Regions from separate parts of the Geofilum sp. OHC36d9 genome, predicted to be linked through region 2. Evidence: riboswitches for the same ligand, from Rfam matches in the RefSeq annotation. Region 2 holds a riboswitch; each other region holds the start of a gene.
The links. A riboswitch is a leader RNA that binds a small molecule or an ion and turns the genes downstream of it on or off. The one in region 2 is predicted to bind cobalamin.

Region 1 (6,217 bases), on a different contig from region 2:
TTTAATCGGGAGGCCCGGCATTTTGTTTTGTGGGGAGGCAAACAAAATCCTGTCATGAAGATGGCAGAATGGGTCTGTTTTACCGAAATAGTTGCCGTATTTCGGTTGTAAAGGCAGATTAAATCAAACAACCACTGCACTTCAATAAACAGGATTTGTTTGCCATGGAGAATAAGTGTGGAATGGTTAAAAAATGACGCTGTTGGGACCTATTCCTATGCTTTCGTTTAGTTCGCTCTTTATTTCCCCTTCATTATTATAGATGGTTACCGTACCTGGTTTAGTGAAGTCCGGACTTTCACAAGTGTAGATGTCTCCATTGGCCGGGTTGACGCTAAAACCATAATAATAACCACTGATAAGCGGTTCAGTGGGGAATATCTCTGAATCTACGGCTATTGCAAAAATGCCGGTGTAAGTGTCTGTATACAGTGTTTGTTTGTCGGTGCTAATTTCCAAATGGGACGGATGAATTTGGTCTCCTATCTCTATGGTTTTTAATACGCTTTGATCGGTTCCTGATAGTTTGATGAGTGCTGATCCTGTTTCTGAAGTCAGGTCCCATGTGTTGGGATCGTAAACTTGTGATCCGAAGCATATTACCCAAACGTCGTTGTTGTTGTCGATGGCAAAGTGTTTTGGGCCATCGGACACATCAACTGTATTAATGACCTCATTCGTATTGGGATCAATAATTGAGATGGTGTTATTTACGCCGTATCCGCCGCTATTGGCAGCCCAAATAAGATCGTTGTTTACGATGATGCCTTCTGTTCCGCTTCCGGTTTCAATGGTATTGACAATTGTGTTGGTGTCGAGATCAATAACAGCCACAGAACCGGTTGTTGAGCCCCATTGTGAAACGTAGAGTTTGCCATTATAATGAGTTGCAAACCGGGGATTACTTAACCCCTCTATTGTTGTTACCCACGTAAAATCATTTTTATTAACCACCTGAATGCTGTTACTGGCATTCACAATCAGATAGGCTTTGTCATCAACAATTTCCATGTCTTGTAATACATCACCTATAATTGTATTTGTGCCATTGCTTTTCTTGAAGATACTACCGACAACCACCTGATCGTCGTAGCTGTAGAATGAAACGGAAGCGTTGCTTTGTCCAAAAGTTCCTTCGTTCAGAATAAAGGCTCCGTTTGTGTATAAGCTGTTACTCGTTTCGTTATCGTCCGTGCACGATGTCGCAGCAAGAACCAGAAATGCAGCTAATAAAATATTCATTGCAAAATTTGACCGTTTATAACGGCTTCTTAAATTGGTAATATTCATGATTGTAAAATTATGATTGGTTATTGAATAATTACAGTCTTACCTGTAAATTGACTTCGTAATTGCAAAGTGGCATTGCATACCAGGCCATTAGTTGGTATTGCGTGTTCCATAGGTTGTTTACTTTCACGTTTAGCTGGACGTCCGTTCTCCCTGCAGGAATTTTATAACCGCCCATGATATTCCCCAGTAGGTATGGCTCAAGTCGATTAGTGTAGTCGTAGTATCTTTCGCCAACGGCGTTTATTGTAAAAGCAGCTACTATTGCTTTATATTTCCATGTTAAAAGGCCTGCTCCTTTGTGGAGAGGGATGTAAACCATTTGTTTTCCGTCATAATGGTCGTCTGTTTTAAGCCGTGAGTGGGTATAAAAATAACTGGTTGATAACTGCCAAAACGAGGATCCTATTTTGCGGCCATAAATACCTTTTAATTCCAGACCTTTTGATTCTCCCCTTTTTTTATTGGAGGGAGTCCATATTGCATCGTCGTCCTGAAGCCATATAATCCAGTCTTTGATGTTGGAGGTAAACCAGATTGTGCTTAGTTTCATGTTTTGTTCAGCCGTCTTTTTGTTGTACTCGAAGCCAATATCTCCACTCCAGCCCGACTCTGGCTTCAAACTGTTATTGCCGCGCGCATAACCGTCAAATGCCCAATAAACATCATTAAAGGTTGGAATTCTGTAATTTTTTGAGATATTTCCCTTAATTTTTATTCTTTGCGTGAGGGCATAATTACCACCATAGGCAAATATTACAGGATGTAACGTGGTGTTGGTCATTTCATCGCGAAAGCTTATGAGTGAGGTTAGTCGGTTGTTAAATGTTTTAAACTGCACAAAGGAAAATAAAGCCCAACGACTACGTATTGGGGTGCCAATGTAACCGTCACTTTGGGCTTGTTCGTTGGTGTAGTTTAATCCCGTGCTCCATTGTATTCCGTTTTTTAAGCTAATTCTTGATTCTATTTCAGAAATGAGGGATAAAGATTGGTTATTTCCGCTGCTTATGGGAGTCTCCACATTGGTGTAGTCAATCTGGTTCCATAGAATTCCCTGTTTGAAGTTTATTTGAATGTTGTTGGTGCGGTAGTATCTCAGGTTTATAGCCCCCATTACATTGTTATCTATCTGATATTGTTGGTTAGGAGTGCTTTTGGTCATAATTGTTTGTACATCCTTATCGTAATGTTGAAGCCACAGTCCGGTCGTTACCAGTAGTTGATTGCCCAATCTAAAATAGTTGTCCTGACTTAAACCCCATTGTTTTACACCTGCATTGGTCTGGCGTTCTTTTCTTTTGTCCGGCCGAGAGGTGTTATAATACCAAAAGTTATTATCGCTGCTTTGTCGCATGACCGATAAGGAGGAGGCTCTTTTTTTGTTTCCTGTTTTCAGTGACAGTTGTTCGTATTGGCGGTTGTAGCTTCCAATGCCTCCATTAACCGAGATGTGATTTTTTTTATTTAGGAGGTTGTTGGTGGTCAGGTGTAGTACTCCGGACATGGCTCCACTTCCGCATAGGGTTCCGGCGCCACCGCTTTGAATTTGTATATCTTCAAAGAGGGATGCTGGCATGGCCGATAGATTAACGGAGCTATTCATTGGACTTTGGAGATTAAGCCCGTTCCACATAATCGCGGTATGATTGCTGTGGCTTCCTCTAAAACTGACCGTTGAAAGTCCACCCGGACCATAGCTTTTTATAGATGCTCCCGTTGATAGTAGGAGTAAATCCGAAAGAGAGGAGGTTCTCATTAGCTTCACCAAAATTGAATCTGGTTTTTCTATGGCAGCGCCAATGGTATATTCCTTTAAATGGTTGGCTTGAATGGTTACTCCTTTTAGTGGTATAGTCTTTTGTTGAAAGTATACCTGAGCATTCAGATGACAGCCAAATACTAATATTACCGTAAAAAACGGTTTGATTCTATTAAAGCGCATGTTTACAAATGATTAAAGTGAATTTAACCATTCGCAACAAACGGATGCTGGTGAAAATATAGAACAAAAGGATGTAGTTCTAATCTTCGCTTTTCTACCCGAAAGCTACGAATTAAAGTATTGGCAGGTCTTCTGGCTCACTCCTTTTTTTGATGCCTTCCCATCAGTTAATACCTGACAGTGGCGAAGTTTTCAAAAAAATAATAGAGATTACAGCTGCGGGGACAGCTCCGGAATTCTTAAAGATTAATAATTTAACCATTTAAGTCACCGGATTCCCTTTTATCAGTTTTCCGTAATTGGATTACTGAACCAATCTTTGTGCAAAAATACGTGCTATAATGTGATTATCAAATTTTAGTTCTTTAATTTTTGAAATTGTTTGTAATCTGCTGATTTATATTTTGTTGCCTAATTTCTTTTTTTATGTGTTTAATGGTTGCCAAAAACCAGATCATCGCCGCTATTCCGGCACTTCCTCCTATAAGGTAACCTGTTTCTGGGCTAAGGAACAATCCTCCTGTTTTTATTGGAGCAACCATCAGATACGATACGCATATTATGGTCATGAATAAAGCCGGAAGTGATAGCATCCAGTGGCTTTTATTGTTTTTGGCAAGATACATTGCACCGGTCCACAGAACGATAACGGCCAAAATTTGGTTGGATAGGCCCAAATATTTCCAGATAGTGGCAAAATCTAGCTGAGAGAGCAAAAAGCCTACTAGAAATAGCGGAATGCTAATGATTAATCGCTTTGTTGTAGTGGTCTGCTTCATTTTAAAAACGTCAGCAATGGTGAGGCGGGCGCTTCTAAAGGCTGTGTCGCCAGTGGTGATGGGACATACAACGACCCCAATAATTGCAAGAACGGCGCCTGCTTTGCCTAACCAACCGGTACTGATTTCATTTACAACCCATGCCGGGGTGTGACCGGAAGTTTGTAGTGTAGCATTTAGTCCTTCGGCACCACCAAAGTAATTCATAGCCGCAGTGGCCCATATTAATGCTACTATTCCTTCGGCAATCATTGCCCCATAAAACACATACCGACCTTGTTTTTCGTGTGTTATGCAACGGGCCATCATTGGGGCCTGTGTGCTGTGGAAACCTGATAAAGCGCCGCATGAAATAACAATGAACAGCATCGGAAATAAGATGTTTTCTGTTGGATGATGGTGAAAATTGCTAAATGATGATAGTGATAGTTCTTTGAGGACTAATTGACCTGAGATGCCATAGATTATAATGGCGCCGCCAATAAGCAGGGCCATTATAAGTAGAGCCAGACCAAATACCGGGTATATTTTACCTATTATTTTATTGATGGGCAGTAGCGTGGCAATCAGGTAATAGGCAAAGATGGCATAGAGCCACATCGTCATACCACCACCTGTAAAACTGGACAGGAGCTCTGCCGGCCCCGTAACAAAGGCTACTCCTACAAAAATTAACAGGAGTAAAGAAAAAATTCTTAAAAACTGACGAAAGCCGTTACCTAGATATTTTCCTACTATTTCAGGAATGCTGGCGCCATTATTCCTGACTGAAAGCATGCCTGAAAAGTAGTCGTGAACCGCTCCAATAAAAATACAACCAAGCACAATCCAGAGATAAGCCATTGGACCGTACATGGCCCCCAATATCGCCCCGAAAATAGGACCTAAGCCGGCAATGTTTAAGAATTCTATGGTGAAAGTTTTCCAGGCAGGCATAGGTATGTAATCAATCTGGTCAGCACTGGCAATGGCTGGCGTTGGTTGTGAATCGTCGGCGCCAAAAAAATATTCAGTAAATTTTCCGTATAAAAAAATCCAGCTATTAAAGCCGTGAGGGAGAGGAGAGATGTAATCATTTTTGTGCTTTTTTGTAAAATTAGTCAAAAATCAGTAAAGTTGTGTTTCATCTAAAAACCTTAAATTTGCAGTTGCCTTCAACGAAAGGCTTTAAATCATTTAATTTAGATCCAATTTAGAAAACTTTTTTACCTTGAATTATTGTGCGAGTTATGAATGAAATATATAATCAGAACCCGAAGTTTCATTTAGCAGTTGACTGTGTTATATTTGGTTATGAGGCCGGTGAACTTAAATTGTTGTTGTTTCATAGAGTTATTGAGCCCTGTAAAGGTGAATGGTCGCTTATGGGTGGATTCATGAGGTCCGATGAATCGCTTGAGGATGCGGCCCGGCGCGTTTTGTTTCAAACGACAGGTTTGGAAAATATTTTTTTGGAACAGATCGGGGCTTTTTCTAAAGTTGATAGGGAACCGGGAACGCGTGTGATAAGTGTTACTTTTGTGGCTCTTATTCGATTGAATGAACACGACCGGAATTCCGTAGGCGAACTTGGTGCACAATGGTGGCCGGTTGCTGAAATTCCAAAATTGATTTTTGATCATGAAGAAATGGTGGCTGAAGCGATGAAAAGTCTTCAGAACAGAGCCGCATCTGAGTTGGTTGGACGTGAATTATTGCCTGAAATTTTTACCCTTACTCAGTTGAGGGTGCTTTATGAGACTATTTTTCAGAAATCTTTTGAACCGGGTAACTTTCGGAAAAAAGTGTTGTCGCTAAATATTTTGGAACGGTTGAATCTTAAAAATACCACCGAATCGAAAAAGGGGGCTTTTTATTATCGTTTTAAGGATGGACAACAAGTGCCTGAAGGCCAGTTGCTGTTTCATGTTAATCGATAAATTATATTTGTATGGATAAGACGAAAATTTTGTTTGTTTGTTTGGGAAATATTTGTCGTTCGCCGAGTGCCAAAGCTGTGATGATTAGTGTGGTTGAAAAATATGATGCGGAAAATAATTTCGAAATTGATTCTGCGGGTATTCTGTCTGTGCATGCCGGGGAGCCGGCGGACAGTCGAATGAAAAAGCATGCCAGTGAACGGGGGTATCTGCTCAATAATATCAGCCGGCCAATAAAAAGCCCCGTTGATTTTGATTATTATGATATTATAATTGGGATGGAT
Region 2 (6,217 bases):
ACCGGTCGGGCATCTCCTTTCATATTCGACAGGACGCCCAGACCTGCTTTTCGCAGATTCCAGACGCGGTTGATATCCGGCCCGCTAACAAGCGGATAGCTGTAGCCGTAGTTGTTTTTCTTGAAGGCACTAATCAGCGCTCCCGATTTGTGGATGACTTCGTCGTCTGACGCACCCGAGAATTCGATGAGGAGCAGCGCTGCCGGTTCTCCTTCAATGAAAAAACGGTTGGACCGTTGCAGTGAATTACCTTTGGTCAGCTCAAGTATGTTGTGATCCATCAGCTCCACGGCGTCGGGATGGTGTTCTACCGCTAAAATGTTAGCCTCCAGGGCTTCCCTGAGCGAAGTGAAATGAACACATAACAGTCCTTTGTTTGGCAATGGCGGTGGAACCAGAGCCACTTTGACGGAAGTGATAAACAAAAGAGAGCCTTCGGAACCGGCTATTAGTTTCGATAAATTAAAGAGTGGCGCATCGCTATCGGGTTTAAACGGGGCGGTATCCAATAACTCATCCAGTGCGTAGCCGGAATTTCGCCGATGTATGTCGGGGTGTGGAAATTCTTTACGTATTTGTTTACGTATTTGCCGATCGGTGTATACTTCTCTGAAAAAGCGGTAAATATCACCTTCCAGCGTCTCGTCACGGCATTTTTTGTCGAACTCCCACTTTTGCAATGGTCTGAATGTGACTTCTTCGCCATTTGATAAACAGCCCGAAATTTCAATGATATGATCGCGGGTACTGCCATAAACCATTGAGTGAGATCCGCATGAGTTGTTGGCAACCATGCCTGCCAGCGTGCATCGGTTGGCGGTTGACGTCTCCGGCCCGAAAAAGAGACCATGGGTGGCGGCTTCACGGTTTAGGTCGTCAAGCACCACGCCGGGTTGCACTTCGGCCCATTTTTCTTTGGCGTCGATATGTAGAATCCGGTTCATGTGGTGTGAAAGATCTACCACAAGTCCATGACCAACCACCTGTCCGGCCAATGAAGTACCAGCTCCACGTGGAATCAAAGGTATTTTATGTCGGGCAGCAAAACCAACAATCAGGGCGATATCGGTAGCGTCGCGTGGCATGACTACGGCCATTGGTAATTCTCGATACACCGAGGCGTCGGTTGCATATAATGTGCGGGAGACCGTGTCGGTCAGCACTTCTCCTTTCAAAAGATTATCGAGTTCCCCAAAGGGGGGATACGGGTCATCCATGGAAACAGAACGTATTGGTTTGAGATGCTAAATTAGTAAAATATGTCTTATTCGTAACGAAATTGTTAATTAGTGCTCGAAAGAAAAATTCAGCTTCGGCGTTATGCTTCGCCTCAAAATGCTCGCCTATGCCGGTAAACCCCTGCTTTTCGAGATGTGCAGGCCTTGAATTATACAGTCAAACGCTTGTCATATATGGGTCAAATAAAAATATTACAATACGTCTAGGTCTCCTTTCTGAGACTTTCCACCGAAAAGTTTTATTCTTCTTTACACTTCAACAATTTTTTATAGGCAACAAAATGGATTTTGTCGGCATCGTATTTTTTTTAAAGCATGAAAATGATTTTGACGCTTGTTGGATGTCATTTATGAAGATTAATAAAGACGTAATTGAGATTGTCTCTTCCATGTAGCTCTCGATCTTGTAAACTTTGAATTTTTATTCCAAACGCCGGCTTTACGGAAAGATATTAATTTGGCGTATAGCAGGGGACTTCTGTGGCTGATAAATCTGTTTTGTTTTTAAGGTTGTTGTACGCAAAGAATTAATTTCCAATTGCCGCATGGAACTTCCATAAAATATCCATCCGCATGTGCGGGAATTATTTTATCATGGTCGTTTCATATAAAAGTTTAAATTTGCAATTGTATTTGGTGACTGTTTCGTTGTCGTGAAACGGCCTAATAGGGAATCCGGTGTAAAACCGGAGCTGTACCCGCAGCTGTAAGTCCAGAACAATGGTTTTTAATACCTCTTTGCCACTGCTGTCTGTTAGTGAGATGTTAACGGTGCCGTAATTTATTTGCCGGTAAATGTTAGTTGATTGTTTGCAACAGCGGGAAGGCTTTAAAAACCCGGATGAGCCAGAAGACCTGCCAAATTGATTCAATGAGTAACCAAACTTCGGGGAAAAAGTTGGGGGCTATGAACTACTCATTTTTTCGGGAAACCGGCTTTTCAACGATGAGTCCTGTTACGTGTTTTCACTGATGTAAAGTAGAAGCCCATGATTATGGTCCGTGAAGAGTGATTGGTTCTAAGCATTTAGTAGTTTTTTCGTGGATTCAAAAAATAACAACCATTGAGCATGAAAACCATTTTTCTTACTGTTGTAGCTATTTTACTGATGTCCACGCTTTGGGCTCAGACGCCTCAGCGCATTGTCTCGCTGGCGCCATCGTTGACCAAAGGTGTCTATTATCTGGGGGCAGATGAGGCGTTGGTTGGCCACACTTCTTATTGTTATATTGCCAAAGACGATGGCAAGGAGGTGGTGGCTTCTGCCATTAAAGTTAACGTTGAAAAGGTGTTGATGTTGAATCCCGACCTGGTGCTGGTACATGCTATTACCAAACCTCAAACTATTAATATGCTGCGAAAGGCCGGCTTGAAGGTGGAAGTCTTTGAAACGCCTCGTTCTTTTGATGAAATATGTACTCAGTTTTTGCGTCTGGGGCAGTTGATAGGAAAGGAAGATACAGCCCGCAAAATGGTGGCTTCTATAACTAAGGATGTTAACCTTATACGGGAAAAACAGGCCCTTGCGCAACCGCAAAAGTTCTTTTTTCAGATTGGAGCCGATCCGTTGTTTACCGTTCTTGATGATACTTATATGGCTGATTTTATCTCTTTTTCAGGCGGGACAAATATTTCTTCCGGATTAAAAATAGGTACTGTATCGCGCGAATTTGTTCTCACTAAAAATCCTGATGTCATCATTATTGTGAATATGGGAATTGTGGGTGACGAAGAGATGAAAATATGGCAAAGTTATCCCGATTTAAAGGCGGTGAAAAGCGGTAAGCTGTTTTTTATTGAATCGGATATGGCAAGCACCCCTAATCCGGTTGACTTTTTACAAACGATGCAGGTGATTGAGCGTAAATTAAATGATTGCAAAAGCGAGTAGGGTAAGCTCTGACGTCATCGTTTTAACAATGGCCGCTGGATACTGTTTCTTATAAAAATGTGACAATGAGCGCAAAATATGTCAAATGGGTTTTGTTTACATTGCTGTTACTCTTGTTGGTAGTTGGCGCATCGATTTTGTCGTTGACCATGGGTGAAGCCTCTATTTCGGTCGGTGATATTATTCCCTTGCTGAAAAAAAAGGAGGGAATGGATTATTTTATTCTGACGGGAATGCGTTTGCCTCGTGTTATACTGGCTTTGGGGGCTGGTGGTGCTTTGAGTCTGTCGGGCGCCATTTTACAGGGTGTTTTTCGTAATCCGTTGGTGGAACCCTATACGCTTGGTATTTCGGGCGGTGCTGCTCTGGGGGTTGCTTTGGTAATTGTTTTGGGATTACATCTTACGGTAGGCTCTTTTATGTTACCACTGGCCGGGTTTGGTGGTGCCATATTAACAGTGGTTATTGTTGGTCTGTTGGGCTTTCTGCATGGTGGTGCCGATGTTAATAAGATGTTGCTCATAGGTGTGATGATTAGTTTTGTGGCTTCTTCGGTTATGATGTTGCTGATGTCGGTGGCCACGGCCGACGATTTACATGGTATTATGTTTTGGATGATGGGCTCGCTGGATGAACCGGATACATTCCTGATTAAAATAGTATTGTATGCTTCGGTGGTGGGCCTGTTTGTCAGTTATTTGCTGGCACGGCCGCTGAATGCTTTGCTATTGGGAGAGGCCAAAGCCCGTTATCTGGGTATTAACAGTAAAACGACCATTCGTATTTTGTTTTTGGTGGCTTCATTGCTCACGGGTATTTGTGTATCGGTGACCGGGGTGATTGGTTTTGTGGGGTTGGTTATACCGCATTTTATACGTTTGCTGGCCGGTTCTGATTATCGGTTTTTGTTGATAGGTTCGTTTTTAGGAGGTGGCTTGTTTTTAATTATCAGTGATGTGCTGGCGCGGACGATTATTTCTCCCAACGAGTTGCCCATTGGCGTGATTACAGGTATGGCCGGCGGCATTTTGTTTATTGTGGTGTTAAATCAGTTTAAGAAAAGAGGACGTCATGCCCGATAGTTATTTGAAAATAGTCAATCTGGATTGTGGCTATGGCGATGGGTTTCGCCTGAAAAATATCTCATTGTCGCTTCCCAAAGGCGCGCTTGCCGGAATCATTGGTCCCAACGGTTCCGGTAAAACCACCTTGTTTAAGGGGATCTCCGGTAATCTGGCAGTCCGAACGGGCGAGATATGGCTCCACCATGAGAATTTAAACACCTTAAAACTGAATGCCAAAGCCCGTAAGGTGGCTGTTGTTAATCAGTTTCCTGATGCCATAGATGTGACGGTTGAGGATTATGTGCTGATGGGACGGTTGCCTTATCGTGAAGCATTTCAGTTTTTTGAGCCACGGCACGATGTGGTTATCGCTCGCAAATACATGCGTTTGACCGGTATTTTTAATCATCGTAAGAAATTAATGTCGCAGCTGAGCGGTGGTGAACAGCAATTGGCGGCTATTGCACAGGCGTTGACGCAGGAACCGGAGCTGTTGTTGATGGATGAGCCAACATCGCATCTCGATATTACGCATCAGGTGCAGGTGCTTAATCTTATTCAACGATTGAATGGCGAGATGAATTTAACGGTTTTAATGATCATTCACGATTTGAATCTGGCTGCCGAATATTGTAATTATTTGATTATGATGAAGGATGGTGCGATTCACATGAAAGGAAGTCCGCAGGAAGTGCTCACTTACGATAATATTGAGCAGGTTTATAACACCGTTGTGGTTACCGAGATCAACCCGCTGTCGGGTAAACCGGCTGTCTTTTTGGTGTCAGAGAGAATATTGAAGCACATTAAGGATAAATATGGTAGTCTGAACAGAGACTGAGAAACCGGGAGTCTGCTTTAGTGCTGGTTTATCATCTTGTTAATGAGTTGCTGCTGAGAAAGATAGGGTTAGTAGATTGTCTGTGGTTTAAGTGTTTGAATTATAAAGTTAAAAAACAAGGCTTGCAAAGTCATAAAAATTAAGGCGTTTACTTTTCGTAAATGACTGTTTTTATGACAAGCGTAACGCATAAGTTGACTTTGTAGACAAACATTAGTTAAGACTTATTTTAGCGGAAAAGTTTTTAACCTTTTCCCAGTCTGTATATTCAATCGGTTTTTCAGATTTTGTCGGGCCTTTTGTGATTTTCATAATCAATTTAATCATTAACCTATCTATTAAGGAATATGCATCATAGTCCAAGCGTCCAGCAAAAACATCTATTATTTTAGGACTCCAATTCAGTCGCTTAAAATATTTTGAAATATAAGGATTGCTCTCAGGTGTATTTTTGTTACTTTTTCTTGCCACTAAATTCACCGAAAAGAAAGCTGTATCAATTTGTTCTAATTCGGTTTTGTGTCTTTGAATAAACCGTGTTACTTTTTTACTGTGTTTCCCGTATCTGATACTCGCTCCAATAATCAATTTTGAATATTCAGATATTGCATCAGTAAACAACGAAATCTCAATTATGTCTGTCTTAAATCCTGAGTCTTCAAGATGTTCAGCAATTCGTTGACAAATTTTTAATGTCTGTCCGTCGGTAGTAGAATATACTATTCCTATTTTTTTGTCCATTTTAATCAATCAGTAATGTTTGTTGTTAAACGGTTTATTTATTTTGATGTTCACCCAACCAGTTATCGTAATTTTGAAGGACCGATTTAATGGCTTTGAAATTGGTGTTCGCGGGTATTAATTGAATGTACTGATTGTCAATACCTGCTTTTTGTAACAGGTCATGCATGTTTTTAACTTCCTCTTTAGTCCTCACCGGGATCACGTCTCCTGTTGGGCTGATTAGATACCATTCGTTGTTTTTTTCTGGCTTCTCATTCAGCGGGTGCATTGTCTTGTTGGGCGATAGAAACGAAAATTTGTAAAGGCAAACAGCGCCTTTGTATTCTAGTTTCAGAAATCGTTCGCGACCTTTGTCGGTTTCTACAATGCTTTTTAATGACAGTTTAAATGAGGTAAACGTAATGGTCTCATTTTTATATGAAAATTCAAATTGTTTGA
Region 3 (6,217 bases), on a different contig from region 2:
TTTACGCCCACATTCATGGTTAATCCTTCCGAAAAGTTAATTGTAGAATTACTGAAAGCAGACAACAAGGTGCTAAAACCATTTTCATCTGCAACTGTTTTAAGCGGCGCGCCAAAAACCGAAGCGTTTTTAAGTGAGATATCATACAGTAGCCCAGTGGCAACAAACCCCGTTTTATTAATGTGTTTTGCACTATATTTTGTATTTATAAACGAAGAAAACACAACGGTATAATCCACATTGTTAATCTTATTTTTTGGAAGCAATAGCGCATTATTATTCAATGTTTCGGTTGATAAGTCAAGGCCTTTAGTAGTTGAAGCCAAAATTGTTTTCACAAACCGGTTGTCGCTAATTCTCATTTTGTGGCTGATACCTGCTGCGCTCATATATTGTTTTACCGACTGCGTTTCTTTATCGCTTTCGTATTCCCAATCGGAGATATGTGTTTTTGCATTTGCCCCGGAACCATCAATTAACCCAATGCCCCAGACCGAAAACAGACCCGCCTTTTGGGTTGGCAAATAGAATTTAAACGAAAGGTCCTGATAGGTCGTTCCACCTGCATTTTCAGGTAATAAAGATTCAAGCAACGACAGCGTTGAATAGCGGTAATTAAACAGATAGGAGGAATTACCCCCTTTTTTTAAAGGACCTTCTGACGCGGCATCAATACCTAAAAGGCCCAGTTGAAAAGTCCGCTCCGGCCTCTTATTATTTCCATTGCGCATAAAAAGGTCGAACACACCCGAAATAGCATTGTTATATTCGGCTGGCATTGCACCCGAAAAAAAATCTGAGTTAGCTAACAATTGACTACTTAGGGCGGTTAATCCGCCACCCCCAAAAGCACTTAAATCGGCAAAATGGTTGGGATTTGGAATTTCAACCCCTTCCATTTTCCATTGTAGCGACTGCGGACTGTTGCCACGAACCACAATGGCATTATTACTTACATTACTTGATACCCCGGCAAAAGAAGATACCAAACGCGCCGGGTCATCAAATCCACCAGCATAGCGCTGTGCCTCGTCAACACTTAACATTTTGGCACTTACCGATGCCATTCTGTTTATGGGTTGTTGCTTATTTACACGCGGTTTAATGGTTACTTCCGAAAGCGAATTAACCGTTTCCTTCAATGTAATATTAAAGAATAGCTCTTTCCCCGATGAGACCTGTATCTCTTTCAGGGCATACGATTCATAACCTATCATTGAAATTTGCATGTTGTACCTGCCAATACTGACATTTTCAATCGTAAAATGACCGGCCTCGTCTGTCACGGTGCCATAATTGGTATTTAGCAATACCACATTAACATAAGGCAAAGGGGTGCCGGAAGCATTGTCAAATACGGTCCCCCGAATGGTTTGAGTGGGTAATTGTGCCGGTATAGGAGCAATTGCAAACGACAAAAAAAAGACGACTAAAAAAATCCTCATCATATAAATACACTTTAATTTGGGTTGAAAACACAAAGTTCAACCCAAAAGAGGTATTATACAATACTGATATATCAGTAGTGGAGAGTTACAACAATCCATATTTTGAAGCAAAAATGACCGCTTCCATTGAATTATTCGCACGTAATTTTTTTAAAACTCGTTGGCGATGCGTATTAACGGTATTTAAACTAATATTTAATTTTGCTGATATTTCTTTACTTAAAAGACCCTCCTTAACCATTTTTAGAATTTGTATTTCCCGATTGGTTAACCCTAAATTGACCATCTCACTACTTTTCGCTTCTATATCGAAAGGGAGTATTTTACCCGTCTTGAAATCGAACAATTGACTTTTCATTTCTTCACTGATTTCCTGATTGGGAGAGATATCGATAATACTTAATGTTAACCAAATATTTCCATAATTATCTAATTGTAACACCTGTTGCTGTTCAATAACTCTTACATATTTATTTTCGGCATTCAATATTCGGTATTCGCTGATCAATTTGTAATTGGTTTTTTCATCATCGGAAAATTGATAAAACAGCTTAAGCAGCAAAATGCCGTTTTGCATCATCCCGGCATAATCTTCATGATGAATTTTATGATCCCAAAAATCGTGACTTTTTTTTATAATTTCGCTTAAATCGTATCCAAGAGAACTACCAAAATTAGGCGAATAAAAGATGTGTGATTTTTTATACATATCAAAAACACTAACACCGCAATTGGCATGGTCTGCCAATATTTGCAACATTGATTTTTGATGATCAAAACCAACATAATCTAATTCGTCTGCAACAAACTGTTGTTGGTTCAACAGCTTTAAATATGCTGCTGAAATATCACTTTGCGATTTGCTTGTCATAAAATACGAATGGTTTATTTTAGCTGTGTTAAACTCACGCAACGCAAAAATGGTAAATTGAATCAGTTATGCCAAATTTCGAAACAGGCACCTTATAAATTAAGAGTACTCACCCAAAGACGCCGGTGACAAATAAAAAAGCTTCATATTCAAGACCTGCGAAACTATAAATAATATTAAAAGAAACCCTGGAATGATTATTCCAGGGACAAACAGATTAGGCAATCAAAAAAAACAACGCCTTACAGGGGGCCATCCATCATCGGGTCGCCTAAAAGGATACGGCCCAAATATTATTTAATCATCGTAACCAAATAAGCCTTCAATTGTCGGTCGGGCAAATCAGAATGATCTGTAAAACGATTGTTTAAATAATCAACCAACTCATGGTAATCGATCATATCGGCATTGAAAGCGCAAATTATATCAGCCAGATCCCGCATCAATTCGGTATGCTCCTTTTTATGCTCGTCGTAATATGGGAAATCGGTGAACAGCATCAGATTTTCCTCACTGGTGAAGTGAAAATCAATAAATTTGTATAATTCTGATATCAACTGAGAGATCCTTTTATTACCCTGCTTTGTAATAAAAGCCTCATCAATCAATCGAATGGTCCGATGCAGTATATCATGTTCCTGATCAATTATCCGAACCTCTTCATGTGTAATTGTGTTGCTGGTAGCTATCATAAATTAAATGTTCTTGGTGTTAAACCCTCAATTCAATGTCAAAAATAGACCTGCATATTAAGAGTGTCAATGGCCTTTTGTCGACTGTCGTCTTTTTTTACACCAATAAACCCAAACGATAGATTAACAGCATAAGCCGGGAAACTAATGCATCACAAAAACGTTTTTATCAGGAAAAATCAGTCTGCCAAAAAGCGCCGGGGCAGATAAGAAAGCTTCCTTTGGAAGACTTGTACAGCTCAAAAAGAATGAATTTTGGCCATAATGGAAATTAGATGTGAATTTTCCCCCATAAATGATCATTTTGAGGGAAACATAACGCAGAAGACGGATTTTTCTTGCAAATACGACTAAAGGAAACATTGAATTTCCCATCTAAAAAAATTGAAATGTCATAAAAATAGATATTTTTGTACAACTTTTTGGTGATTGTTCCGGTTTCGCCGTGAACAATAAAAGGGAACCCTGTGTAAATCAGGGGCTGTACCCGCAGCTGTAAGCTCTTAAAAGAGTTTGGATCTATTTCGCCACTGTCTGAATATAAAAAGATGGGAAGGCGATCCAAACAGGAGTAAGTCAGAAAACCTGCCAAAAAATAACTATTCATCATTTTGCTTCCGGGTAAGAAGTTAATGCTGTACATTCTTATTGTTCAACATTATTTTTTCATTTCAACAACGCTGTTGAAAAAGGACGCAAGGTGTAATTGTTTAATAATTAAATAATTAAACCATGCAAAAAATGAATTGGCACATCGCTGGCCTTCTGTTTCTAGTGGCCCATAAACTATGTGCTCAAAACCCATCCTTGGTTGGTCACGTAACCAACCAGGAATCGAACCAACCCCTGACCGACGCCAACATCTACATTCCGGGAACGACATTGGGGACCATCACCGACCAAAACGGACAATTCATCCTCCGTAACATCAAGGCAGGCACCTATGAGGTGGTGGTATCATGTTTGGGCTATCACCGTTTTAAGCAGGAGATGCTTATCCGCGAAGCCCAAAATGAATTTAACTGTTCACTGAAGCCTTCCAACAACACCCTGGGAGAAGTGGTAGTTACCGGAACAGGAACACCACACCACTTAAAAAATGCGCCTGTTCAAACCGAACTGATCGACAAAAAACTAATTAACCAAATTGGGCCATCCAACTTTACGGATCTAATGCTGGGTGTAAGTCCATCATTCGATTTCAATCCAGGAGCTATGGGGCCTTTCATGCAATTAAACGGTCTGGGCAACGATTACATTCTGGTTTTAATTGATGGTAAACGGATGTATGGCGACATTGGCGGACAGAGTGACTTAAACCGCATTAACCCTTTAAATATCGAACGCATAGAAATTGTGAAAGGCGCTTCCTCAGCCCTATACGGGTCGGAAGCCATTGCCGGCGTCATCAACATAATCACAAATAAAAAGTCCCCAAAAAACGCAATCACCACCCAAAATAGAGTGGGCAGCTACGGCGAATGGATTATGCACAACAACCTCGACCTCCACATAGGTAAGCTATCATCAACCACCTCCTTCGACCGAAAAACAACCGACGGATGGCAGATCAGCCCCTACGAATCAGACGGTAATGAACTGGTTGAGACGGACGCCATGACACAAAATGCGTCCAAAGACTACACCTTCAGCCAAAAACTGAACTATGCCCTGTCGCAAAAAATAAATATATATCTTTTGGGATCCAAATATGAGCGGGATGTACAACGACCACTAACCGTGGGTAAATATGGATACTTTTACAGCGACTTCAGCTATGGTGCAGGAGCAGAGTACCTCCTGAGGAAAACCAATAAGATCACTCTCGACTGGAACTCCGACCGGTTCAAATATTACTACAAATATAACCAAACATCAGGCGATTATGTGGCCGGCAACCTAAGCAAACAAACCCAGCAGTTACGCAACGCCCTTAACCTGAAAAGCATTTTTAAACTATCTGATCACCACCTGTTATCGGTTGGAGGCGAGTATGTGATGGAAGAGCTTGAATCGGAAGGCCGCTTGCCGGAAGAAACTGCCGATGCATATACTCTGGCTCTTTATGCCCAGGATGAAATAAACGTCATCAATAACTTATCCATGGTGGTAGGCGGTCGTTTGGTAAAACACCAAACATTTGGCAATGCTTTCACCCCAAAAATATCAGCACTGTATAAATCAGGAAACTTAAACATCAGAGGAACCTATGCCAAAGGCTTTAAAGCTCCAACGTTAAAAGAGCTCTACTACCATTACGAAAAAAGAGGTACGCTTTATCTGGGAAACCCTGATCTGGACCCACAAACGTCCAACTACTATGCGCTCTCAACAGAGTTTATTGTTAATCAACTCTCCTTCAGTCTCACCGGATATCTAAACGACGTAAAAAATCTGATCGATTATCAAACAACGGAGACCTCGGACGAAAATTTAGCCAATGGAATTACAACAACCCGCTGTCATTATAACATTAACAGTGCTGCAACAAAAGGTCTCGATTTTATTTTCAATGCAAATATCGGTGCCGGATTCTCCCTCGGAGGTGGTTACAGTTATGTAGATGCACAGAACCAAACCGATGACATACCTCTGGAAGGGGTCGCTCAAAATTATGGCAACGTCAGAATCGGCTACCGCCACAACTGGAATAAATATCGTTTATCCGCAAATCTGAATTGTCGCTTTCAGGACGAAAAATTTTTCGACGACGAATACGGCAATGCCAAGGCTTACAACATCTATAAATTAACAACAATGCACCATTTTACAAACTGGAGACCATTCTCTTTTGATGTCTCTGCCGGCATTGACAATCTTCTCGATTATGTAGACAACAGACCTTACAAATCCCATTACGGAACAATCAGCCCGGGCCGGTCTTATTTTATCAGCTTGCTGATTAATGTTGCCAAATAAAATGGTGGTTGCATTTATGACTGTATAGTGTTTGTCTATAAAGTCAACTACTTCATCAGGCTTGTATTTGAAGTTTATATTTCAAGCACTTAGTTTATGGACAGACACTATAATAATATATAAACACAGATGAAACGAGCCATGGGAATTGATTCACAAACAGAAGGATGCTTATCCTGGCGAGTTCCATATGACAACTGAAAAACAAATTATAAACATATGAAAACGCGATTAACACTAACTATATTACTAATTTTCAGCCTAATATCAAGCAGTATGGCGAACAC

Region 1: it holds a riboswitch for cobalamin, as region 2 does, so the genes downstream of both, ACT3CD_RS07950 (TonB-dependent receptor plug domain-containing protein) here and ACT3CD_RS04120 (ABC transporter substrate-binding protein) in region 2, are expected to answer to the same signal.
Region 3: it holds a riboswitch for cobalamin, as region 2 does, so the genes downstream of both, ACT3CD_RS12200 (TonB-dependent receptor) here and ACT3CD_RS04120 (ABC transporter substrate-binding protein) in region 2, are expected to answer to the same signal.

What each region holds. Positions count from the first base shown of each region.
Region 1 covers NZ_JBQTGJ010000005.1:176,183-182,399, reverse strand. The annotation lists gene ACT3CD_RS07955 (YncE family protein) at 187-1,242, opposite strand; gene ACT3CD_RS07950 (TonB-dependent receptor plug domain-containing protein) at 1,322-3,235, opposite strand; cobalamin riboswitch at 3,341-3,567, opposite strand; gene ACT3CD_RS07945 (carbon starvation CstA family protein) at 3,601-5,118, opposite strand; gene ACT3CD_RS07940 (NUDIX hydrolase) at 5,244-5,933, shown strand; gene ACT3CD_RS07935 (low molecular weight protein-tyrosine-phosphatase) at 5,945-6,217, shown strand, end outside.
Region 2 covers NZ_JBQTGJ010000002.1:325,246-331,462, reverse strand. The annotation lists gene ACT3CD_RS04125 (FAD-binding and (Fe-S)-binding domain-containing protein) at 1-1,217, opposite strand, end outside; cobalamin riboswitch at 1,856-2,115, shown strand; gene ACT3CD_RS04120 (ABC transporter substrate-binding protein) at 2,309-3,130, shown strand; gene ACT3CD_RS04115 (FecCD family ABC transporter permease) at 3,196-4,212, shown strand; gene ACT3CD_RS04110 (ABC transporter ATP-binding protein) at 4,202-5,035, shown strand; gene hemG (menaquinone-dependent protoporphyrinogen IX dehydrogenase) at 5,249-5,776, opposite strand; gene ACT3CD_RS04100 (hypothetical protein) at 5,811-6,217, opposite strand, start outside.
Region 3 covers NZ_JBQTGJ010000012.1:53,173-59,389, reverse strand. The annotation lists gene ACT3CD_RS12215 (TonB-dependent receptor) at 1-1,448, opposite strand, end outside; gene ACT3CD_RS12210 (LuxR C-terminal-related transcriptional regulator) at 1,534-2,319, opposite strand; gene ACT3CD_RS12205 (bacteriohemerythrin) at 2,613-3,011, opposite strand; cobalamin riboswitch at 3,418-3,618, shown strand; gene ACT3CD_RS12200 (TonB-dependent receptor) at 3,744-5,930, shown strand; gene ACT3CD_RS12195 (sirohydrochlorin cobaltochelatase) at 6,207-6,217, shown strand, end outside.